3 regions of the Flexivirga sp. B27 genome follow, and region 2 is predicted to be linked to each of the others. Evidence: predicted binding sites of a transcription regulator. Region 2 holds the regulator's gene; each other region holds the start of a gene.
The links. Region 2 encodes LexA, which represses DNA repair genes until DNA is damaged. Its sites were predicted from a motif close to TCGAACANNTGTTCGA; they were not measured.

Region 1: ACSZL9_RS00460 (DUF222 domain-containing protein) is a predicted target of LexA. The motif match lies at 3,334-3,349, and genes of this name have one in related genera.
Region 3: ACSZL9_RS10015 (DUF222 domain-containing protein) is a predicted target of LexA. The motif match lies at 3,423-3,438, and genes of this name have one in related genera.

Annotation. Positions count from the first base shown of each region.
Region 1 is NZ_JBPYUM010000001.1:89,291-99,489, reverse strand. Features, by position in the region: gene ACSZL9_RS00470 (ArgE/DapE family deacylase) at 1-916, opposite strand, end outside; gene ACSZL9_RS00465 (aminoglycoside adenylyltransferase domain-containing protein) at 1,030-1,791, shown strand; gene ACSZL9_RS00460 (DUF222 domain-containing protein) at 1,890-3,254, opposite strand; gene ACSZL9_RS00455 (hypothetical protein) at 3,813-5,285, opposite strand; gene ACSZL9_RS00450 (acyltransferase family protein) at 5,355-7,385, opposite strand; gene ACSZL9_RS00445 (acyltransferase family protein) at 7,382-9,397, opposite strand; gene ACSZL9_RS00440 (acyltransferase family protein) at 9,340-10,199, opposite strand, start outside.
Region 2 is NZ_JBPYUM010000001.1:944,026-954,224, reverse strand. Features, by position in the region: gene ACSZL9_RS04385 (ComEC/Rec2 family competence protein) at 1-307, shown strand, start outside; gene ACSZL9_RS04380 (LysR family transcriptional regulator) at 336-1,256, opposite strand; gene ACSZL9_RS04375 (GOLPH3/VPS74 family protein) at 1,394-2,074, shown strand; gene ACSZL9_RS04370 (NAD-dependent protein deacetylase) at 2,115-2,945, shown strand; gene lexA (transcriptional repressor LexA) at 2,946-3,662, opposite strand; gene ACSZL9_RS04360 (LysM peptidoglycan-binding domain-containing protein) at 3,970-4,374, shown strand; gene nrdR (transcriptional regulator NrdR) at 4,644-5,132, shown strand; gene ACSZL9_RS04350 (vitamin B12-dependent ribonucleotide reductase) at 5,284-8,190, shown strand; gene ACSZL9_RS04345 (LacI family DNA-binding transcriptional regulator) at 8,390-9,373, shown strand; gene ACSZL9_RS04340 (carbohydrate ABC transporter permease) at 9,387-10,199, opposite strand, start outside.
Region 3 is NZ_JBPYUM010000002.1:242,999-253,197, reverse strand. Features, by position in the region: gene ACSZL9_RS10030 (NUDIX domain-containing protein) at 262-681, opposite strand; gene ACSZL9_RS10025 (hypothetical protein) at 765-1,232, opposite strand; gene ACSZL9_RS10020 (hypothetical protein) at 1,280-1,831, opposite strand; gene ACSZL9_RS10015 (DUF222 domain-containing protein) at 1,956-3,344, opposite strand; gene ACSZL9_RS10010 (hypothetical protein) at 3,569-4,645, opposite strand; gene ACSZL9_RS10005 (hypothetical protein) at 4,654-6,435, opposite strand; gene ACSZL9_RS10000 (hypothetical protein) at 6,344-7,315, opposite strand; gene ACSZL9_RS09995 (DegT/DnrJ/EryC1/StrS family aminotransferase) at 7,321-8,451, opposite strand; gene pseB (UDP-N-acetylglucosamine 4,6-dehydratase (inverting)) at 8,464-9,477, opposite strand; gene ACSZL9_RS09985 (PseG/SpsG family protein) at 9,563-10,199, shown strand, end outside.

The DNA.
Region 1 (10,199 bases), 850 kb from region 2:
CGGACTCGCCCGGTCTGACGCCATAGCGACCCTCCGCGACCAGCAGGTCCGGCACGATGCTCGCCCAGTCCCCGGCGTGCACCACACCGACGGACAGCGGCCATGGCAACTCCAGGTGCGCGAATTCGGTTGGTATGTCGGTGTTTCGCGCCTTCTCCAGCGCGCGTAGTCCGGCCAGCACGACCTCGAGTTTGTCGACCGCGCTCACGCCTGCAGTGCGCCGCGATCCGTGCGCTGCCAGACCCGGCACCTCGAGCCGGAAGGTCAGCGAGCCTGCGTTCGCCGGTATGACGGCACCGCCGGTCGGCTCGGGGATCACGCACGCGTCGGCTCGGTGACCCCGACTCAGCGCCGCGAACGCACCGACGCCACCGTCCTCCTCACCACTGACGCAGTGGATCGCCACCGCACGCGTGCGGTGAACACCGGCGCGCTGCAACGCATCCAGCGCGCCGATCATCGCTGCGACACCGCCCTTCATGTCGCACACGCCGCGCCCATGGCCGATGCCGTCGGTGATGCGCAACGTGAACGGGTCGTCGGGCCAGGCCGTCTCGTTGCCGGGCGGCACCACGTCGGTGTGTCCGCAGAATGCGAGAGCCGGTGTGGTTATTGAGTTTTCGGCGCTCGGACGCAACGTCCCGACCACTCCGAGTGCCTGCTCGCGATCGACCTCCATGCCGGGGAAGGCCGAGTCGGTCGCCAGCTGTGCAATGTCGATAGGCCACTCATCGACATACATTCCGAGGCCGCGCAGTCGTTCGGCGCACCAGCGCTGTGCGGCGACCTCGCCGGCGCTGCCTCCGACCGACGGTATGGCGACCAACGCCGACAGGTCGGCCAGGATCGCGTCGTCGTCCACCAGGTCGAGCACGCGACGTTCGTCGTCGGTCAGCTCGTGGGTCAGTTCGGTCACACCGGAAGGCTCTCACCCCAGCACCACCCGCGTCAGGCAATGCCGTTCGGACCGTCTGCCGGGCGACTCAAATGCGTTGACGCACTGCGTCCTCCGTCGCGATGATCCGTGGTGTGCAGCAGGTCCTCGAAGCGTTGATGCAGCACCTCGACCAGCACGCACCCGGCGGGCTGCGTGGTGCCTACCTGACCGGCTCGTGGGCAGCGGGTGGACTGCAACCCGACAGCGACATCGATCTGCTGCTCGTCACGCAGCGATCGCTGACTGCCGGCGAGCGAGCTGACCTGACCGACTTCCTGCTGCGGTTCTCCGGACGCCGGGCGACGGTGACACCGGGTCGACCGCTGGAAGTCACCTCCTTGGTCCTGGAAGACGTTGTCCCCTGGAGGTATCCGCCGGTCTGCGACTTCCTGTATGGCGAGTGGCTGCGCGACGAGTTCACCGGCGGTGCCACCCCGCAGCCGCACACCAACCCGGACATCGCGGTGCTGATCGCCGGCTCTCGACAACACGCTGAATGCCTACGCGGTGCGCACCCGCGCACCATCTTCGAGCCGGTGCCCGCCCACGATCTGCGGCGATGCATCCACGACAGTCTTGAGCCGCTGCTCGCCGATCTGGCCGGCGACGAACGCAACGTCTTGCTGACGCTGGCCAGGATGCTCGTCACTCTGCAGACCGGTGAGATCGTCTCGAAGGACGAGGCAGCGGCGAAGCTGCTGCCGGACCTGCCCGCACCGGATCGGCACACCCTGTCCCTCGCATCGGATGCGTACCTAGGGCACGTTGTCGACGATTGGGACGAGCGTCAGCAGGAAGCTCAACGCACAGCCCGGCACCTCGCCGCACTCATCCGTCAGCAGGCGGTTGACTGATCCCACTGGCTGGGGCACCTCCGGAGACACACCCTTTCGCCGAATGACGGCACCGAGGTGGCCGAGCCTGTTCCCTGAGGTGGCCGAGCCTGTCGAGGTCAAGCTGCGCCGGCGGCGTGGCCGGGCATCCGGTCGGGGGTCAGGTCCCAGTGCACGCCGTCGGGTCGTATGTCGGCCATGTACCCCTTGCGGTGCACCGTCTGATGGTGCCTGCCGCACAACAGTGCCGAACCGGCAAGAGACGTGTGGCCGCCGGCCCACCACGGGACCACGTGGTGCACTTCGCAGAACCCCGGCGGACGATCACACCCGGGGAACGTGCACCCACCATCCCGCAAGATGCACGCGGCCCGGATCGCCTTGGTGGCAAGGCGTTCCCTGCGGCCCACATCCAACGGGGCACTCGGCCCACCCAACACCGCCGGGATCAGGTCCGCGGAGCACGCCAACCTGCGCGCAGCACCGGCATCAAGAGTCTCACCCGTCAGCGTCGTCGCCCCACCAACACCGGCAACCAACGCTTCCAGGTCCATGGTCAGCAACACCGTGGCCGCACTGGCCTGCACACCATCACCGGTCGCGGCCCGGGCACCCGCACCCACCAGGTCCATCAACGCATCCACCCGACGCTTACCCGCAGGCCGCTCATCCCGCACCGGCTCAGAACCAGTCGGGGCCTCGAGACGCTGGTTCGTCGCTTCTCGACCACCTTTCCCGACCTCACCGGTCGGGTCAGTGGGTCGCGCGGGTCGCGGTGCGGACCCCGCGTTGATCGCGTCCTTGAGGATCGCCGCGTTCGCCGGGGACAGCTCCGCCACCAGGCGGGTCATCCCGGTCGGGGTGGTCGACCACGACAACGACTCGGTCCGCTCCAGCTTCTCGTCATCCGTGGACAGTTTCTCCGGCGCGTACCGGGCCAGGATCCGCCGCGTCAACAACGTCAACCCCGCCGCACCCAACGACGGGTCGACCTGCAGGAACCAGCCCAGCACCTCATCCCGCCCCGCCGACGGGATCACCGGCGCCACCTTCCCCGCCTGCGTCAACGCGGTCCGTGCGGACTCCACCGAACACGAACCGGACCGTAACGCGTCGGTGATCACAGTGTTCTTGCGGTCGCGGCACGCATCGGCCACGGTCGCCATCGCCCGCACCGTCTTCGGCTCCACCGGGCAGTCTTCGACGTGATTGCCGAGCCATTGGGTCGTGGTCGCAGCATCGGACTCCGCCACCGCACCCCGATCCACCGCATCCGCGGTCACCAGGGTGACTACTTGCGCGGACCTACCGTGCAACCGCAACAACGCCGTCACCAGGGCGTCCTCGCCGGCGCCGCCGAGCTGGTGCACCGCACCCGGCACCTCATCCAACACAGCCGCTGCTGCTTGCAGGATCTCCAACACTTCCGGGCCACGACCCGGCGCCACGGGGGCATCACAGGGCACTGGCTGATCGACAGGCATGGCGTGAATCCCCTTCCCCCGTATGGCTTTTCGTCTACTCACAGGATACCGCACCACGGCGTCAATGGCCATAGGTTTATCGAACATATTTCGGGGATCTGCAGGGTGGGAGTGATGCCTTCGTGGATGTGGGAGTCCTGGTCTCGATACACCTCCCCCGCTACGCTCCTCCGGCACTCGACCAACGTGGCTGACCTGGTCTCGATACGGGCTCGACCAGTGCCTCGCCATACTCGACCAACACCGGCCACAGCCGACCTGTCGGTCTCGCTACACCTCCCCCGCTACGCTCCTCCGGCACTCGACCAACGTGGCTGACCTGGTCTCGATACGGGCTCGACCAGTGCCTCGCCATACTCGACCATCACCGGCCACAGCCGACCTGTCGGTCTCGCTACACCTCCCCCGCTCCGCTCCTCCGGCACTCGACCACCGTGGCTGACCTGGTCTCGATACACCTCCCCCGCTACGCTCCTCCGGCACTCGACCAACGCGGTTGGCAGGACCACGAGACGCGCCAAGATCCTCGGCCGGCGCGGGTCTCGATCGGTCAGCCGCTCACCGGCTGCCGGCCGGTATGTCGATGAGCGGTGGGCGGTCGTCACGCACGGTGACCTGCACCGCATCCGCCGGAGCGTGCTCGACGCGGCGGAAGTCGCCGTCCTCGGGGCGCGGCCACGGGAAGTCGAAATAGGGCGTGTAACCGTCCACAGTGAGCGAGAGCGTGACCGTCGGGACATAACTGGCCGATGCCAGGAAGCCTTCGGTGTGCAGCACCACGGGACCGCTGCGGACACCGTGGGCGAGCAGCGCTGCGTGCACCTCGTCGGTCGCCGCGCGCGCCCGGTCGGCGTTCCGCGTCTGCGCACTGTTGATCATCAGCTCGGCCGGACCGCCGGGCCCGATCAGCAGCGCCACCACGACGGCGACGCCGCCCCACCCCGCCGGCGGTATGACGCGAGCCCACCGGATCGCGGTGCGCCGGCTGGACCGGACGGCGACCGCGAAACTCATCCCGCCGACCATCATTCCCAGATAGATCAGTCGGCCACCGGCACTGGCGACGACGGACAGCACGACGCCGGCAGCGACCAGCCAGCTCAGCCAGAGCGCAGCCTGCCTGCTGGCCGGCGCGCGCCGCGCGGCGATCGCACACGCCGCCCAACCGCACCCGCCGACCAGCACGATCGCGCCGAGGACGTGCAGCGGCCCTTGCAGTTCGACCCGGACGATCTCCCACAGCTGCGTGGCGTTGTTGGGGCTGATGACGAAGAGTTCGACGATCGGCGGCGCCCAGCACAACACCGCCAGCACCGTCGCGACGATGCCGGGGCGGCGCCATACGGGGTGGTCACGGCCGCGCGACCGCCATCCCGGCAGCGGCCACACCGCTCCACGTGCGCGGTGCCAGCGCAGCAGCCCCACGCCGGCGAGCACGACCAGCAGCGGGAAGAGGTTGGCGACCAGTGCGAGGTTCGCCTGCAGCACCAGACTGGCGACGACGGCAAACCACGGCAGCACGCTGTAGTGGCCCAGCAGCAGACGCCAGCTGAGCGTCAGCAACGTGACGACGCCCAGCACCGGGGGCCACGGATTCCACGGCATCACCAGCGAGGGGCCGATCAGCAGCTCACTGACCACCACCGCAATGACCACCGCAGCCAGGCCGGCACGTCGGCCGGCCATCCACCCGTGCCACAACGCCAGCACGAGCAGCCCGGCCGCCAGCAGCAGTCCCCCGATCACCAGTCCCGCCGGGTGGTAGCCGGCGAGCGCGAACGGCACGGCCAGCAGGTAGAACTGCATCGGGCCGGGGTGGTGCGCCCAGATCCCCGGCCAGGACTCGTTGCTCGTCGATCGCATCCCCTGCAGCGGCGGGTGGGCGCTGAAGACGTCGTGCACCTTGACCGCGATCCAGCCCTCGTCACCCTGCGGGACCCAGCCGTGCAGGACCCAACTCACCGACCAGATGACCAGCGGCAGCACCAGGAGTGCGCCGAGGAGGATCCTCCAGCGGCTCCCCCAATTCACGCGCTCACCTTATGGCAACGGCTGTGCGCCACAGCGCATTTCGGCGGATCTCCGCTGCTGCCACCGGGCTCACTGCGAGACGGAGTCGACCGAGATGCGCGGCCCGAAGCGCTTGCGCAGCTCGGGCTCGAAGTGCCGCCACCATTGCGCCGCACCGGCCTTGCCGAAATGCACCCCGTCGGGGCGCATCGTGACGCCGTCGGTCTGCTTCTGGTACTTCCCGCTCGGGCACAGGTAGCTGCGCATGTCCAGCAGCGTCGTGTTCTCGTGGGTCTTCGCGACCTGCTGCAACACGTCGTTGACGGCGTCCTGACGCCATACCTCGTTCTGGGTCGAGGCCGCCTTCGCATCCTCGTCCTGGTTGACCCCGGGCAACGCGCCGACGCCGCTGGCGCCCTTGCGGTCGTAGCACGGGATGTTGGCGATGGTCACCGGGTAGCGCCCGTGCTGCCCGGCGACGTCGGCGGCCTCGCCATACGCCTTGAGCAGGAAGGCCCGCCAGCGCGCGGTGCCGACCTTGAGCACCGTGCCGTCGACCACCCGGTCGAAGAGCTCCGCGGACCCGGACACGACGACCGACAGACGCGGCTTGGTCTCCTGCACCAGCGCGGCCCAGCGACGTTCCCAGTGCGCACACTGCGGTGCGGGCGCCGTCTTGAACTCCCCCACCTGCAGCTGTTGCGGTATGGCGACGCCGCAGCCCAGCTGCGTGCTGGAGCCGAGGCTGATGGAGCGCTGACCGGTCGGGCGGTACTTCCACAGCGTGAACGCCACGGAGTCGCCGAAGATGTCGACCCTGTCCTGGTCGGCTCGCATCGGCCCGGTGACGGTCGTGACGCTGCCCGGCAACGCAGTGCCGAAGATCGGGTCCTTGGCCGCAGCCGTCGACGCGAAGGCGCACGTCGTGCCGAGGACGAGTGCCAGCCCGGCCGCGATCACCCCGCCGTGCGGCACCAGGCGACGCAGCGCGCCGGCCCGGATCGGGCGCTCGACGAGCCAGTCGAACGCGAACGCCACCGCCACGGTCACCGCCATGCGCACGACCACCAGCGCGACTCCGGACAGGTGGGTGCGTTGCGAGTCGAGGATCAGGAACAGCGGCCAGTGCCAGATGTAGAGGCCGTAGATCCGCTTGCCGACCGCCGTCAGCGGTCGCCACTCCAGCGCGCGCGAGATCCGGCCGCTCCGGCAGGTGGCCAGGTGCCAGCAGACACCCGTCGCGGCCAGACCGGACACCAGGAAGCCGCCGCGGAAGATCCACTCCGTCTGTGCGTCGACGAGCAATGGCACGCCGAACAGCCACACCAGCCCGCCGATCGCGGCGGCCGCCGACCACGTCGAGGACCGCAGCGGTATGCCGAGCAGGACCGGCACGTGCCGGCTCCGCCCGTGGCCACGCCGTGCCCGCAACTCCAGCACGACCGCCAGCGCGCAGCCGACGAGGATCGCCTGCGCCCGGCTGAAGGTGTTGTAGTAGACGCTGGAGGGGTCGACGCCGGGCTGATACTTCAGCGCCATCCACAGCGCCGAAGCACCCGCGAGCACCAGCAGGGCGGCCGTCAGCCCGCGCAGCCGGCCGCGCCGCACGGTCAGCCAGCCGAGCAGCAGCAGCGGCCACACCACGTAGAACTGCTCCTCGATGGACAGGGACCAGGTGTGCAGCAACGGCGAAACCGTCGCTCCCCCTTGGAAATACGACTGCTGGTCGTCGATGAAGTGCCAGTTCGACCAGAAAGTCAGCGACGAGATCATGTCGATCCGGAAGCGATCGAGCGTCGTCGGGTCGGCGAAGAACTTCGCGTATGCCGCCGCCAGCACCACCACTCCGGTCATCGCCGGCAGCAGCCGGCGGGCGCGGCCGCACCAGAAGGTCAACAACGGCACGGTGCCCCAGCGGCCCACCTGCCGCAGCAGCAGGGAGGTGATCAGGTAGCCGCTGACGCCGAAGAACATGTCGATCGCCAGGAATGCGCCGGTCAGCACCGACCAGCCGGCGTGGTAGAGCAACACGATCAGCACGCCGATGCCGCGGAAGCCGTCGATCGCGGGCAGGTAGTGGCTGCTGCGGCGCGACGTCGCGCGCGTGCTGCCGTCACTCATGACTGCTCCTGCAGGACCCGCAGCGCCTGCGGAGCCAGCCACTTCCAGACGACCTTGGAACCCCACGGGGAGAAATGCACCCCGTCGGCATACAGGCTGTGCCCGCCCGGTCGGGTGGGCGAGTCGTCCGACCCGCACACGGCGTTCTTCAGGTCGATCACCGGTGCACCGTGATCCTTGGCCCACGACCGCACCAGGTCGTTCAGTCGCTGCGGGTGCGCGAAGGAGTGCAGGGTCTGCGGCGCGTGCTGCCGCATCGTCTTCAGGAAGACACCGGATGCCGACTTCGGGTCGTAGCAGGGCATCGTCACCATCGCGACCCGTGCACCGGTGCGCTCGGCACCGGTCGCGACGATGTCCAGCTGACGTCGAATCTCCTTGGTGTAGACCGGATCTCCCCATGTGCGAGTCTTGCCCTGCAGCACGTGGGAGAGCTGCAGCAACCGGGACGGGATGATCAGCAGCAGCTCGGTGCCGGTGCCCTCGAGTTGCTGCGGCCACTTCTTCTTGAACGCGACGCAGTCCGGGCGCAGCTGCTCGACGTCACCGTTGCCGGGGTTGCGGTAGGGCGCGTTGAGCAGGTCACAGCCCGAACTCGCCGCGTCGACCACGGTGAGGTTCTTGTAGTCCTTGGCCGGGAAGTACTTGGTCAACCGGTCCGGGACCGAGTCACCGAACAACGCGATCGTCTGCTTGCTGTCCGGCGCCACGTAGTCCGGCTGGCCGCGCACCAGCGCCGGCGCCGGTGCCGCTGGGGTCGGATCCGTAGCTGCCGCAGCGGGATTCCCGTGCACGCCGAATGCGCCGGCGACCAGAACGACCACCACACCGGCGGCCACCGTGCGGGCTCGCAGCGCGCCGCCGATCACGGCCCGCCAGCCGCGATCGTGGATCGGCTGCTCGATCCGCTGGTAGGACAGCGTGGCCACGCCGACACTCAGCGGGAATGCGACCAGGACCCGCTGCCAGACGGGAGCATCGGGCAGCACCTTCGCGATCCACAGCCCGATCGGCCAGTGATAGAGGTAGGCGCCGTAGGAGATCCGGCCCAGCCCGACGAGCGGCCGCCACGCGAGCACCCGCTGCATCGGACCGCCGCGCTCGTCGGCCGTCGCCCAGACCCAGGCGACAGTGGTCAGTGACAGGAAGAACATGCCGCCGCCGGCCATCAGCGGCGTCTGCGGTGTTGCGAAGACCAGCGACAACATCGTCACCGCGAACGCGGCCCAGCCGACGCATTGCACGAGCTTCACCGGCGCGGCATACGGTCGTGCCGACCGGCCGAAGCTCGCTGTCGCGACGCCCAGCGCGGCGCCGAGCAACAGCGACTGCGCGCGGGTGTCGGTGCCGTAGTAGGAGTGCGATCGGGCGAAGTCGCTGCCGACCCCGACATGAGCCATCCAGGCCGCGGACACCACCGCCAGCCCGACCAGCACCGCGATCAACGCGCGACGGGTGCGCAGCACCGCCATCAGGATGAGCACCAGCAACGGCGCGAGCAGGTAGAACTGCTCCTCCACCGACAGCGACCAGGCGTGTTGCAGCACGGACGGCTCGGTGAAGTGGACGAAATACTGATCGCTCTGGGAGATCAGCCGCCAGTTCATGAAGTAGAACATCGTCCCCAGCACGTCCCAGCGCAGCGTCGCTCGCTCGCCCGGCGAGGCGAACGCGAGCGCGTAGACCAACACCCCTGCGAGCAGGACGGCCAGCGCCGGCAGCAGACGCCGGGCGCGCCGGGCATAGAACGCCAGGAAGTCGATCCGTCCGGTCCGGGCGCGTTCCTGCACGATCAACCGGACGATCAGGAAGCCGGACAACACGAAGAAGACGTTCAGGACCAGCCACGACCCGGCGAGCTGGGTGACGCCGAAGTGGTAGCACAACAGGAAGATCGCCAGGATGCCCCGCATCCCGTCGAGCGCATCCAGCCGACGGATCGAGGACGCGTGCTTCACTGCTTGGCCTTCGGCGTGTCCGGCACCCATTTCGCGATCTGCGGCATCAGCCACTTCCAGAAGGCTCTCGCCCCGGCCTTGGTGTAGTGCACGCCGTCGTCACGCAGCTTGACCCCGTCCACCTTCTCGGTGAATTTGCCGTCCGGACAGACCAATTCGCCCGGATCGACCAGGTGCACCTGCTTGGCATGTTTCGCCGCGAACTTGTGCAGGATCTTGTTGACCGCGGCGGCGCGCTTCGGGTCGTTGCGGTCGGTCGCCATGTTGACGCCACCCACCATGTATTTCGGCTGGCCCAGGCACGGCACCGTCGGTATGACGACCGGGCCATGCTTGCCCGCCTTGTTCATCGCGGCCAGGCCGGTGTCCATCCGGGACAGCAGATATTTGCTGTATGCCGCCGTGCCGACCTTGAGGTTCTTGCCGTCGACGTAGTGGTCGTAGACCTCCCACGGACCCAGCGACCACACGATGACGTTCGGCTTGGTGCTGCCGACACCGTCGGCCCAGTGCGCGAAGACGTTGGCGCACTCGGACTCGGTGGGTTGCCGCTTGCCGGAGACGATGATGCTCTGCTCGGCGGTGCCGCAGCCGAAGTCGACCGCGGCCGTCGGGCGCACGTCGGGGAATGCGTCCTTCGGGAAGTTGTAGCCGAGGGAGAATCCGACGGAGTCGCCGATGATCAGCAGCGAGTAGCGGCCCGAGCCACCGGACACCGTCACACCCTCGCCCGCGCGTGCCGTCGGTGCGAGGCGCATCCCGTTGACCGACACCGCGATCACCACCGCGGTCGCCGCGACGGCCGCGAGCGGCACCACCGCCGCGACCTTGCGACCGAGCTTGCGCAGTGCACCCT
Region 2 (10,199 bases):
CGGGGACATCGAGAAGGAAGCAGCAGCGCTGGTGATCAGCACACTGCAACGGTTGCCGGACGCACCGCCCGTCGACGTGCTGAAGGTGCCGCACCACGGATCCGCGAACCAGGACGATCGACTCGAACACCTTCTCCACGCGCCCATCGCGGTGATCAGCGTCGGTGCGCACAACGACTACGGCCATCCGGCGCCGCGCACGCTCGACCTGCTGCGGGACAGCGGCTCAACGGTCGAACGCACCGATCGTGGCGGCGACATCGCGATCGTCGCGCAGCACGGCAGGCCGCTCGTCGCCCGGCCGTGACCGACAGCGCAGCCGCCGGGGAAGAGCGTCAGCTGCAGACGCCCTTGGCGCTGGCCGCCTCGCACAGCGCATCGAGCGTTGCGGCGACGGCAGGCACCCGCTGCAGGTCCGGGGTGGTGACGGCGTAGACCGCACGGCGTGAAGCCGGGTCCATCGGCAGGGTGACAACGCCGGTGTTTCCGGCCGAGCGGCGGATCAGATCGGGGATCAGTGCCACACCGAGGCCCTCCGACACCAGGCCGAGCACGGCGACGTAATCCTCGGTCTCGAAGGCGACATCGGGGTCGAAACCGGCTCGCGCCGCGAGCGACAACAAGTGGCCGCGACATCGTGGGCAGCCGGCGATCCACGGCTCCCCGGCCAGGTCGGCGAGCTTGACCTTCTTCGCCTTGGCCTTCGGGTGGTTCAGCGGAAGAGCCAGCCGCACCTCGTCGTCGAGCAGCTTGCGGGTGATGAACGCGTCGATGTCCTCCTCGCCGCGCGCCAAGTCGGTGCCCTCGTAGGCGAACGCGACGGCGACGTCGCACTCTCCGGAACGCAACGCGGCCAGTGACTCCGGCGGCTCCGCCTCGGTGAAACTGACCTCCACGTCCGGGAAGCGCTGCTTGACCAGTGCCAGCGCTCGCGGCACCAGCGTCGAGGATGAGGACGGGAACGCCATCAGCCGCACCCGCCCGGCCCGTAGCCCCGCGATCGCGGCCACCTCGGACTCGGCCGCGTCGAGCGCGGCGAGCACCGGGTTGGCGTGTCGGGCAAGGACCTGGCCAGCTTCGGTCAGCCGGACGCTGCGGCCGAGGCGCTCGACCAGCACGGTGCCCGTGCGGTCCTCCAACCGGCGCACCATCTGGGAGATGGCCGGCTGCGAGTAGCCCAGCGAGGCGGCCGCGGCGGTGAAACTGCCGTGGTCGCTGATGGCCTTGATGACACGGAGGCCGGCTGCGTCGATCATGTGCTCAAGAATAACATTTCGTTATTGCGCCACGACCTGTCGCTTTCATCGCTAATTGCTGCCGAAATTGCTGGCGGAGTTGCTGGCGAAATTTGCGGCCGATATACATCGCGCGGTGGATGCCCGAAGCTCGCGTCATGCCTAGCGTGGCCGACATGTTGATCTGCGAGGAACTCCTTCTGGTGGCGACCGGCGGCGACGGCAAGCCGGTCACCGCCAAGTCCCGGCTCGACCTGGCGCTCGCGGGCGCGACGTTGTGCGAGCTGGCGGCCTGTCAGCGGGTCGGGGTCAAGAACGGACGCGTGGCGGTGCTGGACTCTCGACCCGGCGGCGATCCCCTCCTCGACAACGCATTGGCGATCTTCGCGCGACGGGACGGAAAGAAGCCGGCGAAGGTGCTCCCGGAGGTCGCGAAGGGGATGACCGACCGCACCTATCAGCGGCTCGTCGACACGGGTGCGGTGCAACATGTTGGTGGCGGTTTCCTTCACCCGTCCCGATATCCGGTGCTCGACGTCGCCGCCAGGGACGCACTGGTGGCCGGCGGCGGTCGCGTGCTGGCCGAGACTGCCGCGCCGGACCTGCACAGTGGCAGTCTGATCGCGCCGCTTGCTGCCGCCGACGCCGTCACGAAGGTCTACGACAGCCACAGCTTCGGGTTGTCCGGTCGCGAACTCAAGAAGCGCGCCAAGGCAGTTGGCGAGCAGGACTGGGCCGCCGGAGCTGCCGCCGCGGCCGTCAAGAGCGCGCAGGACGCGATGACTGCCGCGATGGTGGCGGTCACGACTGCCACGACGGCCGGCGTGATCAGCGGCTGACGCCGATCGACAGACTCCGGTGTGAGAGTTTTGACCGGTGATGGCGCGTGACCTGGCAGCCCTGACCGACCTGCTCGGTGACGGGGGAGTCGTGGCGCTCACCGGGGCGGGCCTGTCGACCGAGTCCGGCATACCCGACTATCGCGGGGCGGACGGTGAGCGCAGGTTCCAGCCGATGACCGCTCAGGAGCTGCTCGCCGATCGCGAGGCCCGGCGTCGTTATTGGGCGCGGTCCTACGTGGGCTGGCCGAGGTTCGCCTCCGCACGCCCGAATGACGGCCATTACGCCGTTGCGGCCCTGCAGGCGGCCCAGGTGATCGGTCCGATCATCACCCAGAACGTCGACGGTCTGCACCAGGCGGCAGGGGCCGTGGACGTGGCGGAGTTGCACGGCAGCCTCGAGCAGGTGGTGTGCATGCAGTGCGGGGAGCGGTATGCCCGGGCCGCCGTGGACGAGTGGCTGCAGCTGGCCAACCCGGACTTCGACCGATCGGCGGACGGGCCGCTGCGCCCGGACGGCGACGTCGCGATCGCGGAGTCGCTGATCTCGGGGTTCCGGCTGGTGCACTGCGTCGTCTGCGGCTCGGACCTGCTGAAACCGGACGTGGTGATGTTTGGTGAGTCGGTGCCGAAACCACTTGTCGAGCAATGCTTTTCGGCCGTCAAGTCAGCGCGCGCCGTGCTGGTGCTCGGCTCGTCGCTCGCCGTGATGTCCGGCTATCGCTTCGTCCGGCGGGCTGTGCGGGAGGGCATCCCCGTCGCCGTCGTCACCCACGGCTGGACGCGCGCGACCGACGAGGAGGTGTCGGTGCGCATCGACGCGCCGCTGGGCGAGACGCTGGCCGCGCTGGCCGACGCCCTCCCCGGCTGATCAGACCCGGCGCAGGACCGCGGTGACTTTGCCCAGGATCGTTGCGTCGTCGCCGTCGATCGGGTCGTAGGCCTCGTTGTGCGGCATCAGCCAGACCTTGCCGCGAGTGCGTTTGAAGGTCTTGACGGTGGCCTCGTTGTCGAGCATGGCCGCGACGACATCGCCATTGGTCGCGGTCGGCTGCTGCCGGACGACGACCCAGTCACCGTCGCAGATCGCCGCGTCGACCATCGAGTCGCCGACCACCTTGAGCAGGAACAGGTCGCCCTCGCCCACGATCTGCTTGGGCAACGGGAAGACGTCTTCGACGACTTCCTCGGCCAGGATCGGGCCGCCGGCAGCGATCCGGCCGACCACCGGAATGTATGACGCCTCCGGGCGCTGGTCACCGAGGCCGGTCTCGTCGATGCCGGACTCCTGCGCACCCTGCACGCTCGACCCGCCGCGGTAGCCGCGGGTGTCGGTCGCGTCCGGGTCGATGACCTCCATGGCACGCGGCCGGTTGGGGTCGCGGCGCAGGTAACCCTTGCGCTCGAGCATCGTCAGCTGGTGTGCGACAGAGCTCGGACTGGTCAGTCCGACGGCATCGCCGATCTCCCGCAGACTCGGCGGATATCCGCGCCGGTCAACGGAATTGCGGATCACCTGCAGCACCTTGCGCTGCCGCGTAGTCAGGCTCTCGCCCGTCCGGTCGGGAAGTTCGTGCACCTGTGCCATCGCTGTCATCTCCTCCTCGGCGAACTGTTCGCGCGAAGCGATCGGCGAGCGGTGCGGACGGACGCGTCCGCGGCCGTTGTCGGTGGTCGGTGCTTGCCTTGGCTTCGTGAAAACAGCGTATGGGTTTCGGACACAGTTTCCAAACATCTGTACGACGCGTGTCTCGGCGATGGTCTCGACGCGGTCGAACGTTCGTGCTATACATCCGACAGATGTGCGATCGCACGCCTGTTCGCATCGGACGCCAGGTCCGGGTGGTCTGTCACAGGGCGCGCGCCGGATCGCAGCGGAGTTTCAGGAGGAAGAGATGAGTGCAGCAGTGCAGTGGGATGCGCCGGCCGACCCGGGTCGAGGGCGCCGGCATCTGCGAGCCGTGCCGACGGGGCCGTCGGCACGTGGCGGTGGGCCGGCGGTCGGTGTGCGGGTGGCGGCGGACGGCCTGCGGTTGACGGCGCGCGGGCGCCGTCTGCTCGGCGTGCTGATCGTCGTGACGCTGCTCGTCGGCGCGGGCGCTGCGGCCCGTGCCTGGGCGGCGCCGTCGACGCCGGTCACGCACACGGTCACGGTCCAGCAGGGCGACACCCTGTGGGCGATCGCACACCGTGCCTACCCGTCGATGGAGACCTCCGAGGCGGTGGCCAAGGTCGCGCTGGCCAACGACCTCAACGGCCTGAATGTGGTCGCAGGTCGACAGCTGCAACTCCCGGACTGATTGGCCGTCGGGTCGGGGTCGGAATCTGGGCGGACACGCCGTGTCGCGGGCCGCTGACCAGCGGTTTCGCCACCCGCGTTCACGGGTCTTGCACTTGGGGTGCGATCGGCTTAATATCCCTATATGTAGTAGTTACACGGATGGCATTCGTCCACATGTAGTCCACAACACATCGGCCGCCATCCCCAGTTCGTCCACCGATTACCCACAGCTTCGTCCACAGCTTTCGCCCGGTTCGCCGGCGAGCTTCGTCCCCGTAGGAGGCAGTCGTGCATTGTCCGTTCTGCCGTCACGACGACAGTCGCGTCGTCGACAGCCGCACCAGTGAGGACGGCACCTGCATCAAGCGGCGCCGCCAGTGCCCGAGCTGTGGCAAGCGGTTCTCCACCACCGAGACGGCGAGCCTGACCGTGGTGAAGCGATCAGGTGCGAGTGAGCCCTTCAGTAGGCAGAAGGTCCTGGTCGGTGTGCGCAAGGCATGCCAGGGCCGTCCGGTCAGTGAGGATCATCTCGCGCTTCTCGCCCAGGAGGTCGAGGAGGCCATCCGGGCGCAGGGCGCCGCCGAGATCGATGCCCACGACGTCGGTCTGGCCATCCTGGGCCCGTTGCGCAGCCTCGACGAGGTGGCCTACCTCCGGTTCGCATCGGTCTACCAGGCCTTCGACGGTCTCGAGGATTTCGAGGAGGCGATCACCCTGCTCCGGGCCGAGCGACCACCCACGGCCGTCGAGCCCGATCATCAGCGCGCCGGCGACTGACACGGCGACGGACTGAACGTCTCGTCGCAGAACTCATCGCACATTCCGCCGGGTCGATCCCGCTCAGCATCTTCGAGCCGGCACCGCAACACAGCAACACCGCACATCTCGCAGCAGAGTCGACCACCTTGAGGTGGAAAGGAAGTTGGACATGACCGACACGGCAGACGCCGGCCAGCACACACGGCGCGGCGCACGCAGGGGACTGACCGTCGAGCGCATCTTCACGACCGCTGGAGTGCATCCCTATGACGAGGTGACCTGGGAGCGTCGCGACGTCGTCCAGCAGAATTGGAAGACCGGCGAGACCATCTTCGAGCAGCGTGGGGTGGAGTTCCCGGAGAGCTGGTCGCTGAACGCCTCGACCATCGTCACGACCAAATACTTCCGCGGCGCCATCGGCACACCGCAGCGCGAGAGCAGCCTCAAGCAGCTCATCGACCGGGTTGTGCTGACCTATGTCAAGGCCGGCAAGGAGCACGGCTACTTCGCGACCGACGACGACGCCGAGATCTTCGAGCACGAGCTGACCTGGTCGCTGCTGCACCAGGTGTTCAGCTTCAACTCGCCGGTGTGGTTCAACGTGGGCACCAAGTCGCCGCAACAGGTTTCGGCCTGCTTCATCCTCTCGGTCGACGACTCGATGGACTCGATCCTCAGCTGGTACAAGGAAGAGGGCTTCATCTTCAAGGGCGGCTCCGGCGCCGGCCTCAACCTCTCCCGCATCCGCTCCTCCAAGGAGCTGTTGTCCTCCGGTGGCACAGCCTCCGGCCCGGTGTCGTTCATGCGCGGTGCAGACGCCTCGGCCGGCACCATCAAGTCCGGTGGTGCGACCCGTCGTGCGGCCAAGATGGTCGTGCTGGACGTCGACCACCCGGACATCGAGGAGTTCGTCGAGACCAAGGCGCGCGAGGAGGACAAGATCCGCGCGCTGCGCGACGCCGGTTTCGACATGGACCTCGGCGGCAAGGACATCACGTCGGTCCAATACCAGAACGCCAACAACTCGGTCCGGGTCACCGACGAGTTCATGCGGGCCGTCGAGGACGGCACGTCCTTCGGCCTGCGTGCCCGTCACACGGGTGAGGTCATCGAGGAGGTCGACGCACGGACCCTGTTCGACAAGATCAACAAGGCGGCGTGGGAGTGCGCCGACCCGGGTCTGCAGTACGACGACACGATCAACGACTGGCACACCAACCCCGAGACCGGTCGCATCACCGCGTCCAATCCGTGCTCGGAATACATGTCGCTGGACAACAGCTCGTGCAACCTGGCGAGCCTCAACCTGCTGAAGTTCCTGCGCGAGGACGACACGTTCGACGCCGAGACCTTCCAGAAGGTCACCGAGCTGGTCATCACCGCGATGGACATCTCGATCTGCTTCGCGGACTTCCCGACCGAGTCGATCGGCGAGACGACGCGTGACTACCGCCAGCTGGGCATCGGTTACGCCAACCTCGGCGCACTGCTGATGGCGACCGGCCACGGCTACGACTCCGAGGGCGGCCGCTCGCTCGCAGCCTCGATCACCTCGCTGTTGACCGGTGCCTCCTACAAGAGGTCCGCGGAGCTGGCCGGGATCGTCGGGCCCTACAACGGATACGCCCGCAACGCCGAGGCGCACCGACGCGTCATGCGCAAGCACCAGGCGGCCAACGACGCCGTTCGCACCCTCGGCGCCATGGACTCCGAGGTGCACCGCTACGCGACCAAGGCCTGGGCCGACGTCGTCGAGCTCGGCGCCGAGAACGGCTTCCGCAATGCGCAGGCGTCTGTGCTCGCGCCGACCGGCACCATCGGCTTCATGATGGACTGCGACACCACAGGCATCGAGCCGGACTTCTCGCTGGTCAAGTTCAAGAAGCTGGTCGGCGGCGGCTCGATGCAGATCGTCAACCAGACCATCCCGCGCGCGCTGAAGAAGCTCGGCTACCAGACCGAGCAGATCGAGGCGATCGTCGAGCACATCGCCGAGCACGGTCACGTCATCGACGCTCCCGGACTGAAGCCCGAGCACTACGAGGTCTTCGACTGCGCGATGGGGGAGCGGGCGATCGCTCCGATGGGTCACGTGCGGATGATGGCGGCGACACAGCCGTTCCTGTCCGGCGCGATCTCCAAGACCGTCAACCTGCCGGAGTCGGCGACGGTCGAGGACATCGCCGAGGTGCACCTGGAGGGCTGGAAGCTCGGCCTGAAGGCACTGGCGGTCTACCGCGACAACTGCAAGGTCGGCCAGCCGCTGTCCGACGGCAAGAAGTCGGCGAAGTCCGACGGCGCCGACGAGGCCGCGCCGGAGAAGGTCGTCGAATACCGCCCGGTCCGCCGCCGGCTGCCCAAGCGCCGCAAGAGCGAGACGACCTCGTTCGCGGTCGCCGGCGCCGAGGGTTACCTCACCGCCGGCACCTACGAGGACGGCAAGCTCGGTGAGCTCTTCCTCAAGCTCGGCAAGCAGGGTTCGACCCTCGCGGGCATGATGGACGCGTTCTCGATCGCGATCTCGGTCGGCCTCCAGTACGGCGTGCCGCTCGAGACGTATGTCGAGAAGTTCACCAACCTGAGGTTCGACCCCGCGGGCATGACCGACGACCCGGACGTCCGGATGGCGCAGTCGATCATGGACTACGTCTTCCGCCGGTTGGCCCTGGACCACCTCGACTTCGAGACCCGGAGTTTTATGGGCATCCACACGGCCGAGGAGCGTGCTCGCCAGCTCGAAACCGGTTCTTACGCACCGGAGCCCACCGAGGAGGACGTCTCCGACGAGTTGGAGTCCTACTCGCAGTCGATCGGGGCCACGACGCGCCGTGACGAGGAGGAGGCCGTCGCCGACGAGTCTGTCGAGGACGCTCCGGAGTCGACATACAAGTCCGGTTCCGGTGCCGCCGATGCCCGCACGGTGACCGGCGAGATCCACTCGTCGCAGGACCTGATGGAGCGCTTCCAGGGCAAGGCTGCAGATGCGCCGATGTGCATGACGTGCGGCACCAAGATGCGCCCGGCCGGCTCCTGCTACGTCTGCGAGGGCTGCGGCTCGACCAGCGGCTGCAGCTGACGGCCCGAGCGGCCGCCGCGCCCGAGTGACCGACGAACCCGCCCCGCGACCACGCGTCGCGGGGCGGGTTCGTCGATTGTCCGGCGAAGAAATGCGAGAAATCGATTTCTCGGAGTAGAGTCCGATGCGGGTGGACGGCCGAGTAACTCAGGGTCGTGTCGGCGTAACGAGGAGGAGCATCATCGTCACCATCAAGGACGTGGCCGCACATGCTGGTGTCTCGGTGGCGACGGTGTCGCGAACGCTGAACAACCAGGAGACCGTCGATGCGGATCTCGCGGATCGGGTGCGCAGCGCTGCAGCCGAGCTCGGCTACCGCCGCAACGGCCTGGCGCGCAGCCTGCGGCTGCAACGTGCCGACGTGTGGGCACTGATCATCTCCGACATCGCCAATCCGTTCTTCACCGCGATCGCGCGAGGTGTCGAGGATGTCGCGCACGGCAAGGGGTACTCGGTGGTTCTGTGCAACACCGACGAGGACCCGGCCAAGGAGGCGCAGTACCTCCAGGTCGCCGAGCAGGAGCAGGTCAGCGGCGTCATCCTGTCGCCCAACGAGATCGGAAGTGACATCTCGCAGCTGACCCGGCTGGGCGTCCCGGTCGTCGCCGTCGACCGTCCGTTGCGCGAGCGGGTGGACTCGGTGCTGGTGCGATCGGCCGCCGGGGCACAGGAAGCCACCGAGCATCTGATCGACGCCGGCTGGCGGCGTCCGGCCTGCATCACCGGGCCGGCGACGGCGCAGACCGCCATCCAGCGCCTCGCCGGATATCGCAAGGGGCTGATCGCCCGGAAGAAGCGCCCGGCAGCGAGTCTGGTGCGGCATACCGACTATCGAGCCGATCGGGCCGCGGCGGCCACCGCCGAACTCATGGACAGCCGCAATCCACCGGACTCGTTCTTCGTCTCCAACTCCGAGATGGCGCTCGGTGTGCTGCAGGAGTTGCGGCGACGCGGCCTGACCGTGGGAGAGGACGTCGGCCTCGTCGCATTCGACAACGCGCCGTGGACCGCGTTCACCGACCGTCCGCTGTCGGTGGTGGCGCAGCCGGCCTACGAAATGGGCGCGCTGGCAGGAGAATTGCTGCTGGATCGGGTCGGGGTGCCACTGGACCAGCAGCCGGCGCCGCGGGTGCGACGGTTGCGCACCGAGCTCATTGTGCGCGGGAGTTCGCAGCGCCACTGAGGCGACGCGGTGGCTATTTCAGGCCGCTGCTCTTCATCGACTCGACCAGCCAGCGCTGCCCGAGCAGGAAGACGATGATCGTCGGCAGCACCGCGACCAGCGAGCCGGCGAGCACGTAGTTGTATGCCGAGGCGTACTGCCCCTGCAGACTCGCCATGCCGGTCTGCACGACATACAGGTCGGGGTCGGAGGTGATGACCAGCGGCCAGAGGAAGGCGTTCCAGTTCGCCAGGAAGAACAGCACGGACAGCGACGCGAGTGCCGGTCGCGACAGCGGCAGGACGACGTGCCAGAACAGCCTCGGGTAGCCGCAACCGTCGAGCGCGGCGGCATCCTCCAGCTCGGTCGGGAAGTTGAGGTAGTACTGCCGCAGCAGGAAGATCCCGAACGCGTTGAAGATCATCGGCACGATCAGTCCGGCGAAGTTGTCCAGCATGCCCAGTGTCTTGGCGATGAGGAACAACGGCACCAGGATGACCGGCAGCGACACCAGCATGGTCGACACCATCGCGCCGAGCACCAGGCCGTTGCCGCGAAAACGTAGGCGTGCCAATGCATACGCCGCCATCGAGTGAAACAGAAGGGCCGCGACGGTGACCACGACCGAGACGATCGCGCTGTTCATCAGGTAGCGCGGGAACGACACCTCTGTCAGGACGTACTTGAGGTTGTCCCACGTCCAGTGCGACGGCAGCCCGGAGGAGAACGACTCGCCGGACGGCTTGAAGGCGGTCAGCAGTAGCCACAGCACCGGGAAGACGGTGAGCAGCGCAAGTGCCCACGCCACCACGGCACGCACGGTGGTGCCGCTGAGGCGGCGACGCGA
Region 3 (10,199 bases), on a different contig from region 2:
ACTTCGACCGAACTGCAGAAGACACAGGAATCGGTCTATCCACCGGACCTCGGTGATCACTTCGCGACTCTCCAAGCCACTGGCTACCCGCCGGAACCGATCGATATCGGGGGTCGCAGTCGACACGGCGATGTTCCGCTCGAATGACGCACCTTCCGGGACAGCCGGTGGACGGCAGTAAAGACTCTTGCGAGTAAAACGTCGACTGGCACAAGGGTGTTCGCCGTGCGGTGATCGTCATTGATGACGCATAGTCAACCGTCAGCCGCCGACATCCCGAAGCGCACTTACCAGCGCAGTGCGCATGATGGGGTGGGCCGGGGACGGCAGGGCATCTAAGCCGAACCAGCCGATGTCTACGTGTTCCTCCGGCGCCTTGTTCAGCACGGTTCCCTGCCAATCGCGGACCATCCAGGCACTGACAACCACGGGCTCCTCAGCTGGCCCTGCGGTCAGCCGGTAGAGGTGGGACCCGGTGTCCCTCTCGATGTGTATGCCGAGCTCCTCGTGCAGTTCCCGCGCCAGTGCGCCGAGTTCTGACTCGCCCTCCTCAACGCAGCCACCGGGCAGATCCCACACGTTGGGGTTGGCACTTTTGTCAGGACTACGGAGCACCAGGAGAACCCCACCGGCATCGACTAACGCGCCCAACACGACGTCGGCGACGGCAGCGTCTTCCATGAGTTCATTGGAACAGAAGCCACCGACAGCTCGGGCCCTCCCGGTGAACGATCGCCTACCGGGCGAGTGGTTTGCCGGACTTGTCAGCGAATGTTGGCCCGGTCGATTGCCGCCGCAATCGTGTGTGCCGGATACTCGGCGGTCACCTCGCCGTCGTGCAACATCCAGTAGAAGTCATTCACGACGGTCGCGACACTCGCGTAACGCACCACCGTCTCAGCGATCGCGCCGGTGAGGCCTGGGGCTACCCCACTGTCACTGCAGCGCCTCAGGTAGGCGTTGCGCTCATCGGCGCGTGTGAAGCGAAAGTGGTTGCTGGCAATAGTGTTCACCATGGTTGCCGCGCAGTACGCCAGATCGTGATCGGAAGTGAGCGTGACGAAGTCTCGTTCAGTGGCGTCCAGTTGGAAGTGGCGTGAGGTCGCGAGGCCGAAGTCCGACAGGTAGATCCGGTCACCGTCAGTCAGGACGTTGTCGAAATGTGCGTCGAAGTGCGACATGCCATGTGCACACATGTCTGCAACCGCACGAAACAACTGTTGCTCGACCATGGCCACTGCCGACTCTGCGCTCGCACGGTCCGCGTTGAGCTGGCTGATCAACCAAGAGCGAGGCGCGAACGGAGCATGCTCCAGAAACAGCGCGACCACAGTACGTGACGCGGCAAGCGCCCGTAACCGTGTCTCGACTGCTTGAGATTTCCCCAGAATCGGACAGCGCGTTCGATACTGTCGGGATCGATTGCCGACTCACCAAGGTTCCGTCGCGGGAGTTCGCGCCAGTGGTAGAGGAGCGGAAAGTTGTCGCTGTCCCCGTTGCGCACCCAAGCGCTGGAGGATTGCTGAGCAGTCACTTCACGCCACACGTTGAACCCGGTGGAGCCTTCCCCGACGCCGTACTGGTACCAGGTCGGCAACACGAAGAGATTCCCGGTGCACTCGGGACCGGCTGCACGTTCGACATCGGTGACAGCGACAAGCTTCACGAAGACGGGCTTCCCACTGACCTCGATCGTGTGGGTCAACCCGCCAATACCAACTCGTCCACGCTCGCAACGACTGACCAACTCCCTGAGTTGAAGATCGGACTGCCTGGCCAGCGCCGCCGAAATCACGGAGTGATCGCTGATGCGCTGGGCGTGCGAACTCACAACTCAACGATGTCACAAGGCGCTGAGCCCTCGCCCATAGCCGGACGCGGATGCCCCAGCGCGGCAAGCTGATTGATGCCCCGAGCGGATCAGATACACACCGGACATGGTTATCCGACGGAGCTCACGCAGCTGCGGTTGAGTGGCCGGGCATGCGCCCCGGCGTGAGGTCCCAGTGCACGCCGTCGGGTCGTATGTCGGCGGTGTAGCCCCGTCGGTGCACTGTCTGATGATGCCGGCCGCACAACAACGCGGAGTCGGCCAGCGAAGTGTGGCCGCCGGCCCACCACGGCACCACGTGGTGCACTTCGCAGAAACCTGGTGGCCGGTCACACCCGGGGAACGTGCAGCCGCCATCCCGAAGGATCACCGCGGCACGAATTGCCTTGGTGGCCAAGCGTTCTCGCCGACCCACATCCAAAGGTTGGCTCGGTCCGCCGAGGACCGCGGGGATGAGATCCGCGGTGCACGCGAACCGTCGGGCGGCGCCCGCGTCGAGCATGTCACCCGCTGTCGTGGTGGCGCCGCCGATGCCAGCGAGCAATGCCTGCAAGTCCATCGTGAGGAGCACCGTCGCCGCACTCGCCTGCACACCGTCACCGGTCGCGGCACGGGCACCTGCTCCGACCAACTCCATCAGCGCATCGGCTCGGCGCTTGCCCGGGGAACGTTCATCACGAACCGGCTCTGCACCGGCCTCGAGACGCTCGTTCCTCGCGCCTCGGCCAGCTCCCTCCGTCGCGGCCTTGCCGGGCGCGTCCGACTTGTCTTTGGTGTCAGTGGGTTTCGCCGGTCGAGGCGCGGACTTGGCGTTGATCGCTTCCTTCAGGATCGCCGCGTTCGCCGGGGAGAGCTCCGCGACCAGACGCGTCATACCTGTCGGGGTCGTGGACCAGGACAGTGACTCCGTGCCCTCGAGTTTTTCGTCATCCTTCGACAGCTTCTCCGGCGCGAACCTGGCCAGGATCTGCCGGGTCAGCAGTGTCAGACCGGCAGCACCCAACGACGGGTCGATCTGCAAGAACCAGCCCAGGACTTCGTCGCGGCCCGCGGTCGGGATCACCGGGGCGACCTTGTCGGCCTGATGCAACGCCGTCCGGGCGGACTCCACCGAGCACGACCCGTCCCGCAACGCCTGCGTGATCACGGTGTTCTTCCGCTCCCGGCACTTGTCCGCCACGGCAGCCATCATCCGGACCGTCTTCGGCTCCACCGGCACACCATCAGCGACATGCTGGCCGATCCATTGAGCGGTGCTGGCAGCAGTCGACTTCAGTAGGACACCACGGTCGACCGCCTCCGCGGCCACCACGGTGGTGACCTGCGCCGACCGGCCGTGCAACCGCAACAACGCGGTCATCAACTCGCCTTCTTGCTCGTCGCCGAGTTGATGCACTGCACCCGGCACCTCGTCCAAGGCGTTGGCCGCGGCCTGCAGGATCGCGAGCACCTCGGGGCCACGCCCCGGCGCCGCCGCGCCGGCAGGATCCACCGTTGGCTGGCCAATGCTCATGTCGTGAATCCCCTCCCCTGGAAGCGTTTTCGCTTACCTACAGGGTACCGAAATTCGTCGTCAATGGCCAGAGTTTTATCGAACACATTTCGGAGCAAACGTATACATGGGGTCGCGATTCTGGCGGGCCTCGAGACGCTCGTTCCTCGCTCCTCGGCCACCTCGCGCATTTGTTCCTCGCTCCTCGGCCACCTCGCGCTGGGCCACCGCGCCAGGGCGCGCCGCTAACCAGGCAACACGTCCCAGATGAGCTGCATCCGGCCGAGGTCCGTCGGCACGTCGACGCCGTCGGCGTCGGTGATCATCCGGAAGAGCACCGGCTCGTCGGTCGGCCCGTCCTCGATGCGCAACTGAGCATGTGCGTGCGCCGGATTGCGCGGACCATCCTGCGACACCAGCGCTGCCCGCAGCGGCCGCCCGCTCTCCAGCCCTACCCCGTCGACGGACACCAGTCCCTGATCGAGCCAGCGCCGCACGGCGTCCTGCATCGGGACCGTCGGGCCCTCGGCCAACAGCCGACGACGAGACTCCCGGATCGCCTTGTTGACGGCACGCCGGGTGAGGGTGGCCGCACGCGCGTGCTGACGACGAACCCGGACGTGCACCGGCGCCACCGAGCCGTCGACTGCGGGCCAGGTCGTGACCAGTTGTGCGTCGAAACCGTCGGGTCGACGCCCGACGAACGGCGTCACGCGTGCCGGTGAGCCGTCCGGCACGAACAGCTCGATCCGGTCCACGCGCACGCCCACCTGGCTGTAGGGCATGATCCGCGACTGCGCCCAGTCGGGCAGCGCCGCAGCGTCGAGCGCCTCGAGGATCAGCAGGCCCTCCTTGGTCACCGCGCCGGGCGGCAGGTCGAACTCCACCATCCCGACCGCGGGAGAGCCGTGGGTGTCATCGGCCGGCGCCAGGTAGCAGACCGCGCGGGTCTCACCCTGGCTGCGCAGCAGCATCAGTCGCCCGGTCGCGGTGTCCTCGCGGGTCACGTGCTCCGGCGGCCGCTTGTGCCACCAGTCCTCGGAGGTCTTGTCGATCGACATACGCACCCGAACGCGCAACTGCCGGGTCGGGTCGACGTCGACCTTCGCGCCGATCAGCGACGGGGAGAGCGCGAAGCGACCGACAATCGCTACACCGCGGGTGAAGCGGTCGACGACCTGCAGCTCCGGCCGCTGCCCGGTGGTGAGCTCGGTCGGCACCGGCAGCAGGGCCGGCGGGTGGTCGAAAATGGTCTCGAAGCAAAGGGTTTCGTCCCTGGCGCTCTGATCCATGCTCACCTGCGTGCTCGCTTCTTGGCTCACCTCCACGCTCACTTCGCCTCCACCACCCCGAGTTGCATCGCCAGTCGCTCGGCGCCGTCGGTGAAATCGAACCTGGTCAGGATCGGCTCCTTCCGTCTCCACATCCGTTGGGTCGCCTGCAGGGCCGCCTCGCCGTCGCTCTCGACATGCCGCATCGCCACCGTCAGCGCGCGGACCAGGCTGTCGCTCTGCCCCATGTCCCAGTGCTGCACGAGCATCGAGGCGACGTCACCGCCACCCCGGTAGAACCACTGCCACAGCCGGGCGCGTTCGACCTGCTCGGCGGTGATCGGCGAGGTGCCGGCGAGCAACTGCTCGATCGAGTCGTCCAGCAGCCGCCAGTAGTCGTCGCGGTCCTGCGCCACCATGCTGAAACCGCACTGGCTCCACTCGGACCAGCCGGCCTGCAACGCCGGCACGCCGTACACCGGCAGCTCGGCGCTGACGCTGCCCCGGACGGTGAGCCCGAGGTCGACCAGGCTCCAGATCATGTTCTTGCTCAGGTCGAAGCTGCGGCGGAACTGCAGGTGCGGGTGGGCCGCATAGCGCTCCTTGAGCGTGTCGAAGAAGCCGGTGACGTCATACAGGAACTGCGCCGGGTGGTCCTGGAAGAGCCAATTGACCCGGGTGTCCTGCGCGGCGTGCTCGGCAGTCTTCTCGAACCAGTCGGCCAGGTCGTCGAAGATCTCCCGGTTGGTGCCCAGCGCATCGGACACCGCGTGGTTGAAGACGACCACCACCGGCTTCTCCTCGTCGAAACCGAGCCGCTGCATCGCGTGCTTGCGCAGGTCGCGTCGCTCGACCGGGTTGGTCAGCTCCAGCGAGCTGACCACGCCGCCGCCGCGCCACCAGGACGGGCGGCCGAGGTTGCTCTTGGACCGCCAGGCGGTCAGCTCCGCGCTGCGGCGCAGCAGGTCGTGGTTGGCCCACAGGTTGTCCTCGAAGAACCGCCCGATCTCCCGGGTCAGGTGCTCACGGAAGGTGCCCTCGGTGCGACGCTCCGGATCGAGCATGTAGGCCTTCAGTCCGCCGGTCGTCTGCACGTGGATCACCGGCACCTCCAGACGCATCGCCGATTCGACCGCCAGACCCCAGTGGTTGTAGTCGATGTGACTGGTGACGACCGCGGCCGGGTTCAGGTGCTGCATCAGCCCGTCGTAGACGTCGGAGAACTCGATGCTGCGGCGGCGCACCTCGTCGGCCTTCTCCGCCTCGTCCTCGGTCACCCGCGGCACCCGCGCGACGCGCGCGGTCGTCGCGTCGACCACCTGCTCCAGCGTCTCGGGGTCGATCCCGGATCGCACGTCGCCGGGAATGACGGTGTCGCCCACCTTGAAGTCGCGACGGATGCCCTGCACCCGCTCGTCGACGATCTCGTGTATGTCGATGATGTCGTCGGCACCGTAGGCGTGGGCGAGTCGGGTCAGCACGTCCTTGTCGTAGTAGGTCCACTGGAAGCTCAGCCAGTCCGAGTCGGCGCCAAGCAGGATGACCACTCTGGCCGGCGTAACCCGTCGAATCGCGTTGGCAATGGTCAGACTTCGGATGCCGACCCGGATGTCCTCGGTCATCAGCTCGACCAGGATCGTGGCGTCGCCCGACGGCAGCGTGTTGGTCAGCCAGAACTGCTGGGCCACCTCGCAGAAGCGGTCGAAGGAGGCACCGAGCTTCTGCGGGTTGGGTGCCTGCCGCCGCTTGTCAAAGCGCGGGTCGGAGCCCTTCACCTTCGTCGGAGTCAGCTCCGGGACGTGCGTCGTCCGTCGGAATCCGATCAAGTTGCTCGCTGTCATCCTCACCACTTTCACTCATTGACGTCACATCCGTGACGGGTGCTGCTGCGCCGGCGGCGAGCTCGGCGTCACGCCAGCCGAGTGCCTCCCGGAGTTCGTATTGGCTGAGCAGACAGTCCTGCCCGAGCTGGTCGGCGGCCAGCTGCCGCGCGTAATCGTCGGGGACGAACGGCTGGTGCAGTTCGGGGAACAACCGCAGTTGCTTCTCGCGGCCGCCCAGCGCGGCGCGTTCGTTCTCCAGGATCATCGGGTCGCCGTAGATGCCGACCTGGGCGCCGACGCTCGCGCCATACAACAGGGCACTGCCGAGGCGGTTGCTGACAACCCGCTTGTGGCGGCGCACCTCGGCCAGTTGCTTGTCCAGGAAGTGCACGTCGGTGCCGCGCCACATGTGACCGCGGTAGCCGTGCGAGATCACCCGGAAGCCCGCCCGCTCGTAGATCCGCCGAACTGCCTTGTCCCGGAACTCGTTCCAGTAGAGGCAGATCGTGATCGGCACGTCGCCCTCGACCTCACGCAACTGCCGCACGTAACGGTCGTGACTGCCGACGATCAGCTGCTGCTCCCACCCGTGGAACGGGTAGACGATCGTGCCCTCCCGCTCGACGGGGTGCTCGTAGGGACGCTCCATCCGCAGCAGGTAGGCCCACGGTGAGCCGATCACGACATACCGCCGCAGACCGAGCGCCCAGCCGCGCCGCGCCACGTCGGACGACCAGACGAATCGGGAGAAGCCCGGCGCGAAGTGCGTGCCGACCGCGAAACCGTCGTGCGTGTTCCACCCGTGCTGCAGGTAGCCCCAGATCCGCGGCACCTCGGCGAGACCGGCATACCGGGCCAGCACATGCGCGTGCCCGTAGAAGTGGTTGGCGTGATGCATCGGACTCAGGCCCCGACGAATTCCCGCACGAGGTCGATGACTCGGTCGACGTCGGCGTCCGCCAGCCCCGGGAACATCGGCAGGCTGATCTCCTGGGCAGAGTAGGTCTCGGCGACCGGGAATTGCCCTCTGCGCCAACCGAGTTCGGCGAATATCTGCTGGTGGTGCACCGGGATGTAGTTGACCTGCACACCGATGCCGTTGGCCCGCAGGTGATCGAACAGCTCGCGCCGTCGACCGTCCACGATGCGCAGCGGATAGAGGTGCCACATCGGGTCGGCGCCCGCGCGGGTCGCCGGCAGACGCAGCACGTCGATGCCGGCCAGCCCCTCGTTGTAGCGCTGGTGGATCTCCTGCCGGCGCGCCTTGAAGGCCGCGACGCGAAGCAGCTGGTTGGAACCGAGCGCCGCGAGCACGTCGGGCAGCCGGTAGTTGACGCCGAGACCGTGCACCTCGTAGTACCACGGACCGTCGGGCTCCGACAGCAGCTTCGCCTCGTCCCGCGTATAGCCGATGCCCTTGAAATGCCTTGCCCGCTCGAGGATTTCGGCGTTCGTCGACACAAGCGCGCCACCTTCGGCGGTCGTGAGGTTCTTCGTCGGGAAGAAGCTGAACGTCGTCACGTCGGCCAATGAGCCGACCGGTATGCCGTCCAGGGACCCGGCGATCGAGTGTGCGGCGTCCTCCAGCAGCAATGCACCACCGGAGTGCGCGACGTCGGCCAGCGGCGCGGCGTCGATCGGGTGACCGGCGAAATCGACGCCCGCGACCACTGCGGTCCGCGACGTCATCGCATCCTTCACCGCGACCGGGTCGAGGTTGCCGGTGTCCTCGCACACGTCGGCGAACACGACCCTGGCGCCCTGCCACATCGCCATGGTCGCCGTCGCGAAGAACGTCAGCGGCGTGGTGATCACCTCGTCACCCGGCCCGACACCGAGACCGGCGTATGCCGTGTGCAACGCAGCCGTGCCCGAGGTGACGCCGACCGCGGGGTCCGCAACGCCCGCGATCCGCGCGATGTCCTGCTCGAAGGCCCACAGGGCAGGACCGGTGGTCAACCAGTCGCTGCGCAGGACCGCTGCCACGGCGTCGATGTCCGACTCGTCGATCGATTGCCGACCGTAGGGAAGCACCTGGAAAGACACCTACCGTGCGACGGACGTCAGGCCGACCGGGCCCAGGTCGAGCACCTGACGCAGGTCCGCTGCGTCATACCAGAGGTCGTTCTTGTCCGACGAGCAGTGGAAACCGGTCGGCACCGGCTGCGCGCCGGTGAGCTTGCGATAACCCCAGCTGGCCAGCTCCGGCTCGAGCACGAAGTATTTGCCGCCCTGGACGATGACCGCACGGCGGCCCTCCTCCGGACTGATCATCTCCTCGTGCAGCTTCTCCCCCGGGCGCAGGCCAATGTCGTGCATCCGGGCGCCGGGTGCGATCGCCTGGGCCAGGTCGGTCACCTTGTGCGACGGGATGTGCGGCACCACCAGCTCGCCGCCCTGCATCATGTCGAAGGTGTCCAACACCATCTGGACGGCCTGCGGCAACGTGATCAGGAAGCGGGTGCACCGCATGTCGGTGATCGGCAGGGACTCCCCCGCGTCGTGCAGTGTGCGGAACTTCGGCACGATCGAGCCGCGCGATCCGGTCACATTGCCATAGCGCACCACCGAGAATCGCGTCGGGTATGCCGCGGCATAGTGATTGCCGAGGATGAAAAGTTTGTCCGCCGTTAACTTGGTTGACCCATAGAGGTTGATCGGGCTCGACGCTTTGTCGGTGGACAGGGCGACGACTTTCTTCACCCCGGCATCGATCGCAGCCTCGACGACGTTCTGCGAGCCGAGCACATTGGTCTTGACGAATTCGAACGGGTTGTATTCGCCGGTGTCGACCTGCTTCAACGCAGCGGCGTGCACCACGTGGTCGACGCCGTGCATGGCCCGACGAAGGCGCGGCAGATCGCGGACGTCGCCGATGAACCAGCGCAAGCGCGGGTCGTCATTGAACATCTGGCGAACTTCCCATTGCTTGAGCTCGTCACGCGAGTAGACAATGACACGGCTCGGCTTCTGGTCTTCCAAAAGGCGGGTGATGAAGGCCTTACCGAACGACCCAGTGCCACCGGTGACCAGGACCGAAGAACCCTGCAAATCACTCACGTATTATCTCCAAATCAACTCTTCTGTGCGACCGCTTGCAGCGGGCACGATACCCAGCGAAAAGAATGCGCTTACCCTCGTCGTGATGACCATTGAGCAAACATTCCCCGAACGAATCGCGCTGCGCTGCGACGCGACCCGCGCGATCGGCGTCGGACACGTCGTGCGCTGCCTCGCGCTCGGCCAAGAGCTGCGCGCACGCGGCGTGGACGTCGTGCTGTGGGGCGACGTCGAGGGGCTGGACTGGCTGACCGCGCTGCTCGCCGACAGCGGCCTGCGGCGACTTGCGCCCGCCGCCGACGTGCCGGGCATGCTGCAGCAGGCGGATGCCGAGGGCTTCACCGGTGTCGTGCTGGACGGCTACCACCTGCCGGCCGACCTCGGCGCGCGACTGCGCGCGGCCGGACACGTGGTGCTCGCGCTGGTGGACGGCACGTTCGGCGCCGCCCAGGCCGCCGACCTGTATGTCGATCAGAACCTCGGAGCCACTCCACACCGCGGCGGGCCGACCGGCTCCCGGTGTCTCACCGGGCCCGACTTCACCCTGTTGCGCGACTCCGTGCTGCACCGACGGCGGCGTCCGGGTGCACCGACCGGAGGCGACAGCGGAAAGAGCACAGCTGGCGAGATCTGTTCCGTGCTGGCGGTTTTCGGCGGATCGGATCCGGCCGGTGCAGCGCCGGTCGTGGTGCCTGCACTGCTGGCAACCGGTGCTCCCCTCG